One region of the Mesorhizobium sp. M2E.F.Ca.ET.209.01.1.1 genome, then DNA from elsewhere that is predicted to be linked to it. Evidence: riboswitches for the same ligand, from Rfam matches in the RefSeq annotation. Region 1 holds a riboswitch; the other holds the start of a gene.
What was found. A riboswitch is a leader RNA that binds a small molecule or an ion and turns the genes downstream of it on or off. The one in region 1 is predicted to bind S-adenosylmethionine.

Region 1 (5,500 bases):
GTTCTCGAAGAGATCGGCAAAACCGGCATCGGGCCCGGACTTTTCCGTGCCCGCCAGCGGATGTCCGGGGATGAAATGCACGCCCTCCGGCACATGCGGCTCAATCTGCGCGATGACGGAAGCCTTGGTCGAGCCGACATCGGTGAGGATGACGCCTTTCTTCAGCGCCGGCGCGATCTCGGCCGCGACCTCGCCGGATGAACCGACCGGCACCGAGACGATGACGAGGTCCGCATCACGCACCGCTTCCTTGGCATCCGTCGTGTAGGAATCGCCAAGGCCCAACTCCTCGGCCCGCTTCAGCGTCGAGGCGCTGCGCGTCGCGATGGCGATATGACGCGCCAGGCCTTCACGGCGGATGACGCGGGCGAGCGACGAGCCGATCAGGCCGATGCCGACCAGTGCTATTTTCTCGAACATCAGTGATGTCATGGCGTTCTAGCTTTTCAGGAAGGTCTTGAGCGCATCGATGACGCCGCGATTGGCTTCCTCGGTGCCGACGCTCATGCGCAGCGCGTTAGGAAAACCGTAGCCGGTGACGCGGCGCAGGATATAGCCGCGCGCGCTCAGGTAATCGTCCGCGGCCGCCGCCGAATGTTTCTTGTCGTCGGGGAAATGGATCAGCACGAAATTGCCGACGCTGGGCGTGACGCGCAGGCCGAGCTCGGTCAGCTCCGCGCTGAGCCAGGCCAGCCATTTCTCGTTATGCGCCGCGCTGCGCTCGATATGGGCGCGGTCGCGGATGGCGGCGATGCCGGCCTCGATCGCGGTGGCGTTGACGTTGAAGGGGCCGCGGATGCGGTTGATCGCATCGACGATATGCGCCGGCCCGTACATCCAGCCGATGCGCGCGCCGCCAAGGCCGAGCTTGGAGAAGGTGCGCGTCATCACCACGTTCTCCGAGCTGCCGGCAAGCTCGATGCCGGCTTCGTAGTCGTTGCGCCGGACATATTCGGCATAGGCCGCGTCGAGCACCAGGAGCACGTTCTTGGGCAATGCCGCGTGCAGCCGGCGCACCTCCTGAAACGGCACGTAGGTGCCGGTCGGATTGTTCGGATTGGCGAGGAACACGATCCGCGTCGCAGGCGTGACCGCGGCGAGGATCGCATCGACATCGGCGCGCTCGTCGGTTTCCTTCACCGCGACTGGCTTGGCGCCCGCCGCCTGGATGTAGATCTTGTAGACCATGAAAGCGTGTTCGGTGAATACTGCCTCGTCGCCCGGCGCGAGGTAGGTCTGCGCCAAGAGCCCCAGGATCTCGTCCGAGCCGTTGGAGCAGATGATGTTCGCCGGGTTCAGCCCATGCACCTCGGCGATCGCCTCGCGCAGCCGCCGCGCCGTGCCGTCGGGATAGACGTCGAGCTTCGCCGCCACCTCGCGCGCGGCCTCGATCGCCTTCGGCGAGGGCCCGAGCGGGTTTTCGTTCGACGACAGCTTGTAGACTTTCGTCACGCCGGCCGGGGCGGTGCTTTTTCCCGGCACATAGGCCTCGATGTCCATGATCCCCGCGCGGGGCGTCGGACGGGGCTGATCCTGCTTCATGTCACAAATCCATCGAGAGGGCCTTTAAAGGCCGCAGCGGAAATACAAGCCGTGACCGGCAATGTCGAGAGGTCTACTGCATATCGCCGAGAAGTGTGCGGCGGTTCCTGGGACAACGACACGCATTAAAACAAGGGCTTGAAGCGCGTGGCCCGGATCTGTTTCGGCGCCGCGCTTCAGCCGGGCACGGCGTTAATCGTCGCGATTGACAACCCGGGTCTTGCGCGTCTGCTGAAGCTGCAAAATCCCTCGGCGCAGTTGCTCGAACAAAGCCGGCGGCAGCATTCCATAAGCGTAACTGCCGTCGGAACGCGGCCGAACATCGAAGCCGGGCCAAAGGAACCGGTTCAATTCATCAAGGCGCAGCCAATGCCGGCCGCCATCGAGGTCAAGGGCCCGGCATACTGCCGGCGGAATCTCGATCGACGCGGAATTGTCCGGTGGCGGGCTATGGGTAATCGGTGCGACTATGGTGTGGATGTGACCATCCGTATCGCGTGGCGTAGCGACAACGATCGCGCAGGGGCGATCCTTCGTACCTTCGATACCGCCACGGTCATGTTCGGTACTCCAAAGAAAACTATAGCGAATGACAAGACCTGGCTTTGGAACCGGCAGCGTCACTTCGGTTCCACGCCATATTCGGCAGCTTCGATGGAGGCGATCGTATCCTCATCGAGGTCGCCCACGATCAGGATTTCGCGCTCCCGGCGCTTCAGCAATTCGTAGTGCGCGAACTCGGCGGCAGAGAGATACGCTCCGACAATCCGGCCATGACTGGTCACGTTGATGACCTTCTTGGCGATGGCTTCGTCCTGATATTTCGCAAAATTTCGGGCGAAGTCACTCGCCGGAACCGCGGTGTTGCGTGGCATATCTGCCTCCATCCGATAAAAAGAACCGGTGAAGTGGGTGAAACAGATCGAACCGGCATCTGTCACGCAATATGCGTAACCTACGTAAATTACGCAAGATAGGCTCACCGGAACGCCGCCGTTGACGTTCGCATAACGCAGACGTAGAAGAGCTATGAACTTCGTGGTGATTTGGCCGGTCGGCTTGCAGCCACGTTAAACAACTCGCTAAAGGGCCGTTTGCAACCTGTAACCGGCTTTGCGACGGCAAGCCGGTTTTTTGTTGTCCGCCGCTGGCCGGACACCGCATCGCGACGGGTCAGATGCGGGACAGGATGGGGACGGACATGGCCGCTCAGCGCGCTGCAAGAACCAACGACGAGGCCGACCATCCGTCGAGCCCGGTGCTGCAATTCGGCTCCGACATGCCGCTGAAGCTCGATGCCGGCACCTTGCTTTCGCCTTTCCAGATCGCCTACCAGACCTATGGCACGCTGAACGACGCGCGCTCCAACGCCATCCTCGTCTGCCATGCGCTGACCGGCGACCAGCACGTCGCCAACACCAATCCGGTGACCGGCAAGCCGGGCTGGTGGGAGGTGCTGATCGGCCCCGGCAAGATCATCGACACCAACCGCTTCTTCGTCATCTGCGCAAACGTCATCGGCGGCTGCCTCGGCTCGACCGGACCTGCCTCGACCAATCCTGCGACCGGCAAGCCCTACGGCCTCGACCTGCCGATCATCACCATACGCGACATGGTGCGCGCGCAGGCGATGCTTGTGGACCATTTCGGCATCGAAAAGCTGTTTTGCGTGCTTGGCGGCTCGATGGGCGGCATGCAGGTGCTGGAATGGGCGGCGAGCTATCCGGAGCGGGTCTTCTCGGCCCTGCCGATCGCCACCGGCGCCCGCCATTCCTCACAGAACATCGCCTTCCACGAGGTCGGACGGCAAGCGGTCATGGCCGACCCGGACTGGCATGGCGGCAAATATATCGAGTTTGGCAAGCGCCCGGAAAAGGGGCTCGCCGTCGCGCGCATGGCCGCCCACATCACCTATCTTTCGGAAGCGGCGCTCCACCGCAAGTTCGGCCGCAATCTGCAGGACCGCGAGGCGCTCACCTTCGGCTTCGACGCCGATTTCCAGATCGAGAGCTATCTGCGCCACCAGGGCATGACCTTCGTCGACCGCTTCGACGCCAATTCCTATCTCTATCTGACCCGCGCGATGGACTATTTCGACCTTGCCGCCGATCACGGCGGACGCCTCGCCGACGCCTTCGCCGGCACAAGGACGCGCTTTTGCCTGGTCTCCTTCACCAGCGACTGGCTGTTCCCGACCGAGGAGAGCCGCTCGATCGTGCACGCCTTGAACGCAGCGGGCGCTTCCGTCTCCTTCGTCGAGATCGAGACAGATCGCGGCCACGACGCCTTCCTGCTCGACGAGCCGGAGCTGTTCGCGGCTATCAACGGCTTCATCGGTTCGGCAGCACGCGCAAGGGGGCTCAGCCTATGAGCGTCAACCGCGCCCAGCGTGTCGACCTCGAAGTCGTCACCGACCTCATCCCAGCCAAGTCGCGCGTGCTCGATGTCGGTTCGGGTGACGGTGTGCTTCTGGAACTGCTGCAGGAGACCAAGCAGGTCGACGGCCGCGGGCTGGAACTGTCGCAGCGCGGCGTCAACGAATGCGTGGCGCGCGGGCTATCGGTCATCCAGGGCGACGCCGACACGGATCTGAAATTCTACGCCGACAAGGGCTTCGACTTCGTCGTGCTGTCGCAGACGCTGCAGGCGACGCGCAACCCGAAGGTGGTGCTCGATGAACTGCTCAGGATCGGCAACCGCGCCATCGTCTCCTTCCCCAATTTCGGCCACTGGCGCGTGCGCTTCTCGCTGTTGATCAAGGGCAGGATGCCGGTCACCAAGGACCTGCCCTACTCCTGGTACGACACGCCCAACATCCACTTCTGCACCATCCGCGATTTCGTCAACCTGTGCGAGGAGCTCGGCGCGACGGTCGAGAAGGCGACCGCGCTCGACGCCAACGGCCAGAAGATCGGCCTGTCGATGCCCTGGTGGTTCTGGAATTTCTTCGGCCAGCAGGCGGTGTTTTTGTTGAAGAGGGCCTGACCTCCTACGGAGGTACTCGACCAGCGCACGGCTCTCGCCCTTTGGCCCGGGCGAGCGGACCTGTCTGCCCAAACCGGAAAGCCAATTGTGTTGCCATCAAGCCGCAATGCTGCGGAAAAGCCGCCAATATCGGCATTCCGTGGTGAGCGCGACGTGACAGAAAGATGGCTTTTTTGTAGCGTCGGCCACAATTCAGAGGTGGGACAAGAACATAGTCGTCAGACCCATCCGACAAACATCAGAACCGACCGGCAGTGGCGGCCCGATGTCGAGCGAAGACGTTCCGCTGATTACAGTGATCACGCCGACGCACAATCGGCGCAGCCAGGTCGTGCGCGCGGTGGAAAGCGTTCTGGCGCAGACGCTTACCCGCTTCGAGCACATTGTGGTCGACGATGGCTCGACGGACGGAACAGCCGCCGCGCTTGCTGAAATCCGCGACCCCAGGCTCATCTATGTCGGCGCCAAATGGCGCGGCGCCAATGCCGCGCGCAATGCGGGTATTGAGCGCGCCCGGGCGCCGGTGGTGACTTTCCTCGATTCGGACGATGTCTATCTGCCGGACCGGCTGGAGCGGACGCTGGCGCACTTCGACGAGAATCCTTCGCTGGAGGTGCTGATCAGTTCGTTCCTGTCGCTGAAGGGGAGCCGCAGCACCAAATGCATCAATCGCGGCGCCTTTCTCGACAAGAGCAAGCTGCAGCGCGCCCTGGTCTCGCAGACCATCTTCATTGCCGGCTCGGCGATTACCGCCAGGCACGAATCGCTGCTCGCGATCGGCGGCTACGATAGCGACATCACGCGCATGCAGGACCGCGAATTGCTGCTGCGCTTTGCCCGGCGCGGCGGTGCTCTGCTGTCCGAGGACATCGACTGGAAGAAGTACAATTCGGAGAATTCGATCTCCGGCCGCCGCGACGGCTATGTCGAGGCCTATGCCAATCTGATCGACAAGCACCCCTATATCGCCGAC
Region 2 (5,500 bases), on a different contig from region 1:
CGCTGTCCTTTGCCCCAAGGAAATCTCAGAAGCCCGGCGCTGCCCCTCATTGCCCTGCCGGGCATTTCTCCCCGTAGAACGGGGAGAAATGCGCCAATCGCCGACGCCTAATTCACCGTCCGCCTTGTCCCCGGCATGTCGAGCGAAAATGCCGGAATAGCGATATCGAACGTCTCGCCTCGGCTGTTGCGCATCGTGTAGTGGCCGACCATGATGCCCGACGGCGTCGAGAGCGGGCAGCCCGAGGTGTATTGATAGCTGTCGCCGGGATTGAGCTCCGGTTGGTCGCCGACGACGCCTGCGCCGCGCACCTCCTCGACACGGCCCTGGCCGTCGGTGATGTGCCAGTAGCGCGACAAAAGCTGCACGAAATCGTCGGAGCGGTTGTCGATCGTCACCTGATAGCCCCAGACATAGCGGTTCTCCGACGGATCGGATCTATCCTCCAGATAGAAGGGCCTGACCAGCACTTCGATATTGCGCGTCACGGCGCGATACATGGGCTACTCCGGTTGCCGCTGCAGGGAAACATTTGTCACACGTCGCGGTTATTACGCGAAAGCGGAAGTCCGCCTGCCAGCGTTGTAGCGCACGTGCCGAAAAACAATGTCATTTAAGTGACACATGACAATGTTGGTGTGCACAAACCGTGCCGGGCGACTCGGGCGCTCTGTCGACTGATGAAACGGCCGCGTTAGGCCAGGAGCAATTCCAGGAAAAGTGTGAGCGGTTTTCCGTCCGGAATTGCGTGAAAACAAAGAGATAGAGTGGTTCGCCGTTTCTGTGAAACGGTGAAACTCTCGATCGGGAGTGACCAGATCTCGATGGAACTGACTATCGCAGCCGGCCTGGCTTCGTCAGCCCTTCTTCTCTCCAATCTCGCCAGCATCCTGCTCGCCTCGTCGCGGCTGAGGCGGCGGCATGTCATTGCGCCGCCCTCCGGCACACGGGCGCCGGTATCGATCATCGTGCCTTCGCGCGGTGTCGAGCCGTTCACCGAAGAGACCTTGCAGCGCTCCTTCTCGCTCGACTGGCCGCGCTACGAGCTGATCTTCTGCGTCGCGCATGCCGAGGACCCGGTGGTCAGGCTCATCGAGGCGGCGGTCGCGCGCCACCCGGAGGTTTCGGCGCGGCTGCTGATCGGTGACGACCGCGTCAGCGCCAATCCCAAGCTCAACAACTGCGTCAAGGGCTGGCAGGCGGCACGGCACGATTGGGTGATCCTCGCCGACTCCAACGTTCTGATGCCGAGGGATTATGTCCAGCACCTGATGGCGGCATGGCGGCCGGACACCGGCCTCGTCTGCTCGACGCCGATCGGCTCGCGTCCTGACGGTTTTTGGGCCGAAGTCGAATGTGCCTTCCTCAACACGCTGCAGGCGCGGTGGCAATATGCCGGCGAGGCGCTCGGCCTCGGCTTCGCCCAGGGCAAGAGCATGCTGTGGAACAAGCCGATGCTGGACGCCAATGGCGGCATCCAGGCCTTGGCCGCCGAGATCGCCGAGGACGCCGCCGCCACCAAGCTGGTCAACGGCCTGGGCCTGCGCGTCAATCTTGTCGCCTCGCCTTTCGAGCAGCCGCTCGGCCAGCGCCGGTTCGCCGAGATCTGGTCGCGCCAGGCGCGCTGGGCGCGGCTGCGCCGGGTCACGTTCCCGCTGTTCTTCGCGCCGGAGATCCTGACGGGCGCCGCGGTGCCGCTGCTGCTGGCGCTGATTGCCGCGGCAGGCGCCGGCGTCAGCCTTCCCACCACGGCCTTGTGCGTGCCGGCGATCGCCTACCTGCCGGAATGCCTGCTCGCCTTGGCCAAGGGCTGGTGCCTGTCGCCGCGCAGCGTCACCGCGATGATCGTGCGCGACGTCATGCTGCCCGCCATCTGGGCGCGCGCCTGGTTCGGCGGCGCTGTCGAATGGCGGGGCAACGCCATGACCATCCGAACCCGCGCGCTGACGGAGCTCGAGGAGATCGCCTGAAAGGTCTCGGTCGATCTTCGGCGGTATCTACAGGACTACTTGGCCGCCTTCAGTGCCTGCTCGATGTCCTCCAGCAGATCGTCGGTGTCCTCCAGGCCGACGGAGAGCCTGAGCGTGCCGGGCCCGATCCCGAGTTCCGCCCGCGCCTCGTCGCTCAGGTTCTTGTGCGTCGTCGTCGCCGGATGGGTGATCAGGCTCTTGGCGTCGCCGAGATTGTTGGAGATCAGTACGATGTCGAGCGCGTTCTGGAAGGCGAAGGCCGCCTGCTTGCCGCCCTTGACGTCGAGGCAGATCAGCGTCGAGCCGCCCGACATCTGCTTCTTCACAATATCCGCCTGCGGATGGTCGGCGCGGCCCGGATAGATGAGACGGGCGATCTCCGGCCGTCCGGCCAGGAAATCGGCGATCTTGCCGGCGCTCTCCGTCTGCTGGCGCACGCGCAGCGGCAGTGTCTCCAGGCCTTTGAGCAGCGTCCAGGCATTGAACGGCGACAGGCTGGGGCCGGTATGGCGGAAATAGTCGTGCAGGTTCTCGTCGATCCATTTCTTGTCCGACAGGATGACGCCGCCGAGGCAGCGGCCCTGGCCGTCTATATGCTTGGTCGCCGAATAGACCACGATATGGGCGCCGAGCTGCAGCGGCTTCTGCTGCAGCGGCGTGGCAAAGACGTTGTCGACGACCACGCGCGCGCCGATCGAATTGGCAAGCTTGGCGACCGCGGCGATGTCGACCACCTCCAGCGTCGGGTTGGTCGGGCTTTCCAGGAAGAACAGCTTGGTGTTCGGGCGAACAGCCTTTTCCCAGTTGGCGACGTCGGTGCCGTCAATCAGCGTCGACTGGATGCCGTAGCGCGGCGCCAGCGTCTCCACCACCCACCGACAGGAGCCGAACAGGGCACGCGCCGCAACGATGTGGTCTCCTGCCTTGACGCTGCAGAGCAGTGCGGCGGAAACGGCGGCCATGCCGGAGGCCGTGGCGCGGGCGTCCTCGGCCCCTTCCAGCGCGCACATGCGCTTTTCGAACATATCGACGGTCGGGTTGGCGTAGCGCGAATAAATGAAGCCCGGCTCCTCGCCCTTGAAGCGGGCTTCCGCCGCCTGCGCCGTCTCGTAGACATAGCCCTGCGTGAGATACATCGCCTCCGCCGTCTCGCCGAACTGGGAACGCAATGTTCCGCCATGCACGAGTGCCGTCTGAGGTTTCCAGTTGCGCTTCTTGGTGCTCATAGCCCTGCTTCCAGACACAAAAAAACCGGCCGCGAAGTCGCAACCGGTCCATATAGCCTTGCGGCTCGACGGTCCTTTAGCGACTTGTTTAACGTGGCTGCAAGCCGACCGGCCAAATCACCACGGGATAACGACCCTTTAAATGAGCGCCGCGCTTGCGTCAATTGCCGGCTTCATTAAGAGGTTTGTACCAGCCGGGCGGCAAGTGCCTGCTAAGGTCCTCGCCCGGCCTCGTGAACGGAGCCAGCCTTTGCGGCAGACAGGCATTCTTCCGGATCAGGACATCGCGGCGCTGTTTAAGGCAAACGCGCTTAAGTCGCCGCGCGCGCTGGACGCCAACCAGATCCAGCCGGCCAGCCTCGATCTGAGGCTCGGCGACAAGGCCTATCGCGTGCGCGCCTCCTTCCTGCCGGGTCCCGATCATCTGGTCGCCGACAAGCTCGAACGGCTGAAGCTGCACGAGATAGACCTCACCGGGGGCGCGGTGCTGGAAACCGGCTGCGTCTACATCGTGCCTTTGCTGGAAAGCCTGGCATTGCCGGCTGAGGTTTCGGCGTCGGCCAATCCGAAGAGCTCGACCGGCCGCCTCGATATCTTCACGCGGGTCATGACCGATCGTGGCCACGAGTTCGACAAGATCGCCGCCGGTTATCACGGGCCGCTCTATCTCGAAGTCAGCCCGCGCACCTTCCCGATTGTCGTCCGCGCCGGCTCGCGGCTGTCGCAGATCCGTTTCCGCATCGGCAATGCCGTGCTTTCGGAAAGCGAGCTGCGTGACCTCCACCGTGCCGAGATGCTGGTCGCCACCGAGCCGCCCAACATTTCCGGCGGCGGCATTGCGCTCTCCATCGACCTCGACGGCGACAAGGACGGGCTTGTCGGTTATCGCGGCAAGCACCACACCGGCCTGGTCGACGTCGACAAGCGCGCCGCGCAGGATGTGGTCGATTTCTGGGAGCCGATCTATAAGAGCGGCGCCGGCGAGATCGTGCTCGACCCTGACGAATTCTACATCCTGGTCAGCCGCGAGGCCGTGCACGTGCCGCCGCTCTACGCCGCCGAGATGACACCCTTCGATCCGCTGGTCGGCGAGTTCCGCGTCCACTATGCCGGCTTCTTCGATCCGGGCTTCGGCCACTCCGCCGCCGGCGGCAGCGGCAGCCGCGCGGTGCTCGAAGTGCGCAGCCACGAAGTGCCTTTCATCCTCGACCACGGCCAGATCGTCGGCCGTCTCGTCTACGAGCACATGCTGAAGCGTCCGCAGGCGCTCTACGGCACCGATCTCGGCTCGAACTACCAGGCGCAGGGCTTGAAGCTTTCCAAGCATTTTCGCGCGGCGCGGTGATCCTCGCTGGCCCTGTCAGTGGCGAAAGAGATATTCTTCCGCCGCGCCGAGGCAGGCATGGAAATGGCCGATAAAGAGTAGCTCTCGAACGGTCAGACGCTTCCTGCCCCAAAATCCCTTGGTCTGCTTCGTTTCATCAAGCGGAGAGCTTGAGCCCGCGCCCAATGGGAACAGTTGCCTGTCGAGGCATCCAAGGACATGGGCCCTCGCGGAGTCGATGCCGCAAGCCTGTCCGCTGTCGTTCAGCGCAGTTGCGGGCAGCGCGGATGTCATGCGATCCGCATTGCGCACGAGAAAGTCCGCCTGCGTCCTTGAGTATCCGGTGGCCAGAAGACGGCTCGACATTGCCGACCGGGCTTCACGATAGGTTATTGGACTGCATTTTCCGGCGGCGTAAGCGGTCAAGGAGGAGCAGGCGAGCGCCAGTACCAAGCCTGTGAACGCCAAGCTCGGCCGGATGCGTTTCATTTCTCCCCCAATCTCGGTCCTATCCTACAGCGCCTTCACCGCCACCTTCACCGGCTTTTCGATCTCCAGCGGATTGCGCAGCGGCAGGCCGAAATCCGGCGCCTCGATCTCGAACGTATCGCCGGCCTCGGTCCTGATGCCGTCGGCGAAGGAGAGCGTCGCGGTGCCGAACATGTGCACATGCACGTCGCCCGGCTGGCGGAAAGCGGAATATTTGAAGTGGTGGTGCTCGAGATTGGCGATGGTGTGCGACATGTTCGCTTCGCCCGACAGGAACGGCTTTTCCCACAGCAGCTTGCCGTCGCGCCAGATGCGCGATGCGCCGCGGACGTCGGCCGGCAGGTCGCCGATCAGGATCTCGGGGCCGAACGAGGCGTTGCGCAGCTTGGAGTGGGCGAGGAACAGATAGTTCACCCGCTCGGTGACGTGGTCGGAGAACTCGTTCGACAGCGTGAAGCCGACGCGGAACGGCGCGCCGTCGTCGCCGATCA

Region 2: linked by a shared signal. The riboswitch ahead of EN852_RS14835 (O-succinylhomoserine sulfhydrylase) and the one ahead of EN852_RS21915 (homoserine O-acetyltransferase) in region 1 are both predicted to bind S-adenosylmethionine.

What each region holds. Positions count from the first base shown of each region.
Region 1 covers NZ_SADP02000012.1:127,209-132,708, reverse strand. The annotation lists gene EN852_RS21935 (prephenate/arogenate dehydrogenase family protein) at 1-432, opposite strand, end outside; gene hisC (histidinol-phosphate transaminase) at 439-1,542, opposite strand; gene EN852_RS21925 (hypothetical protein) at 1,735-2,166, opposite strand; gene EN852_RS21920 (hypothetical protein) at 2,163-2,417, opposite strand; SAM riboswitch at 2,571-2,648, shown strand; gene EN852_RS21915 (homoserine O-acetyltransferase) at 2,744-3,913, shown strand; gene metW (methionine biosynthesis protein MetW) at 3,910-4,527, shown strand; gene EN852_RS21905 (glycosyltransferase family A protein) at 4,793-5,500, shown strand, end outside.
Region 2 covers NZ_SADP02000007.1:10,547-16,046, forward strand. The annotation lists gene apaG (Co2+/Mg2+ efflux protein ApaG) at 108-500, opposite strand; gene EN852_RS14830 (ceramide glucosyltransferase) at 825-1,970, shown strand; gene EN852_RS14835 (O-succinylhomoserine sulfhydrylase) at 2,006-3,196, opposite strand; SAM riboswitch at 3,253-3,330, opposite strand; gene EN852_RS14840 (2'-deoxycytidine 5'-triphosphate deaminase) at 3,447-4,541, shown strand; gene EN852_RS14845 (hypothetical protein) at 4,557-5,009, opposite strand; gene araD1 (AraD1 family protein) at 5,034-5,500, opposite strand, start outside.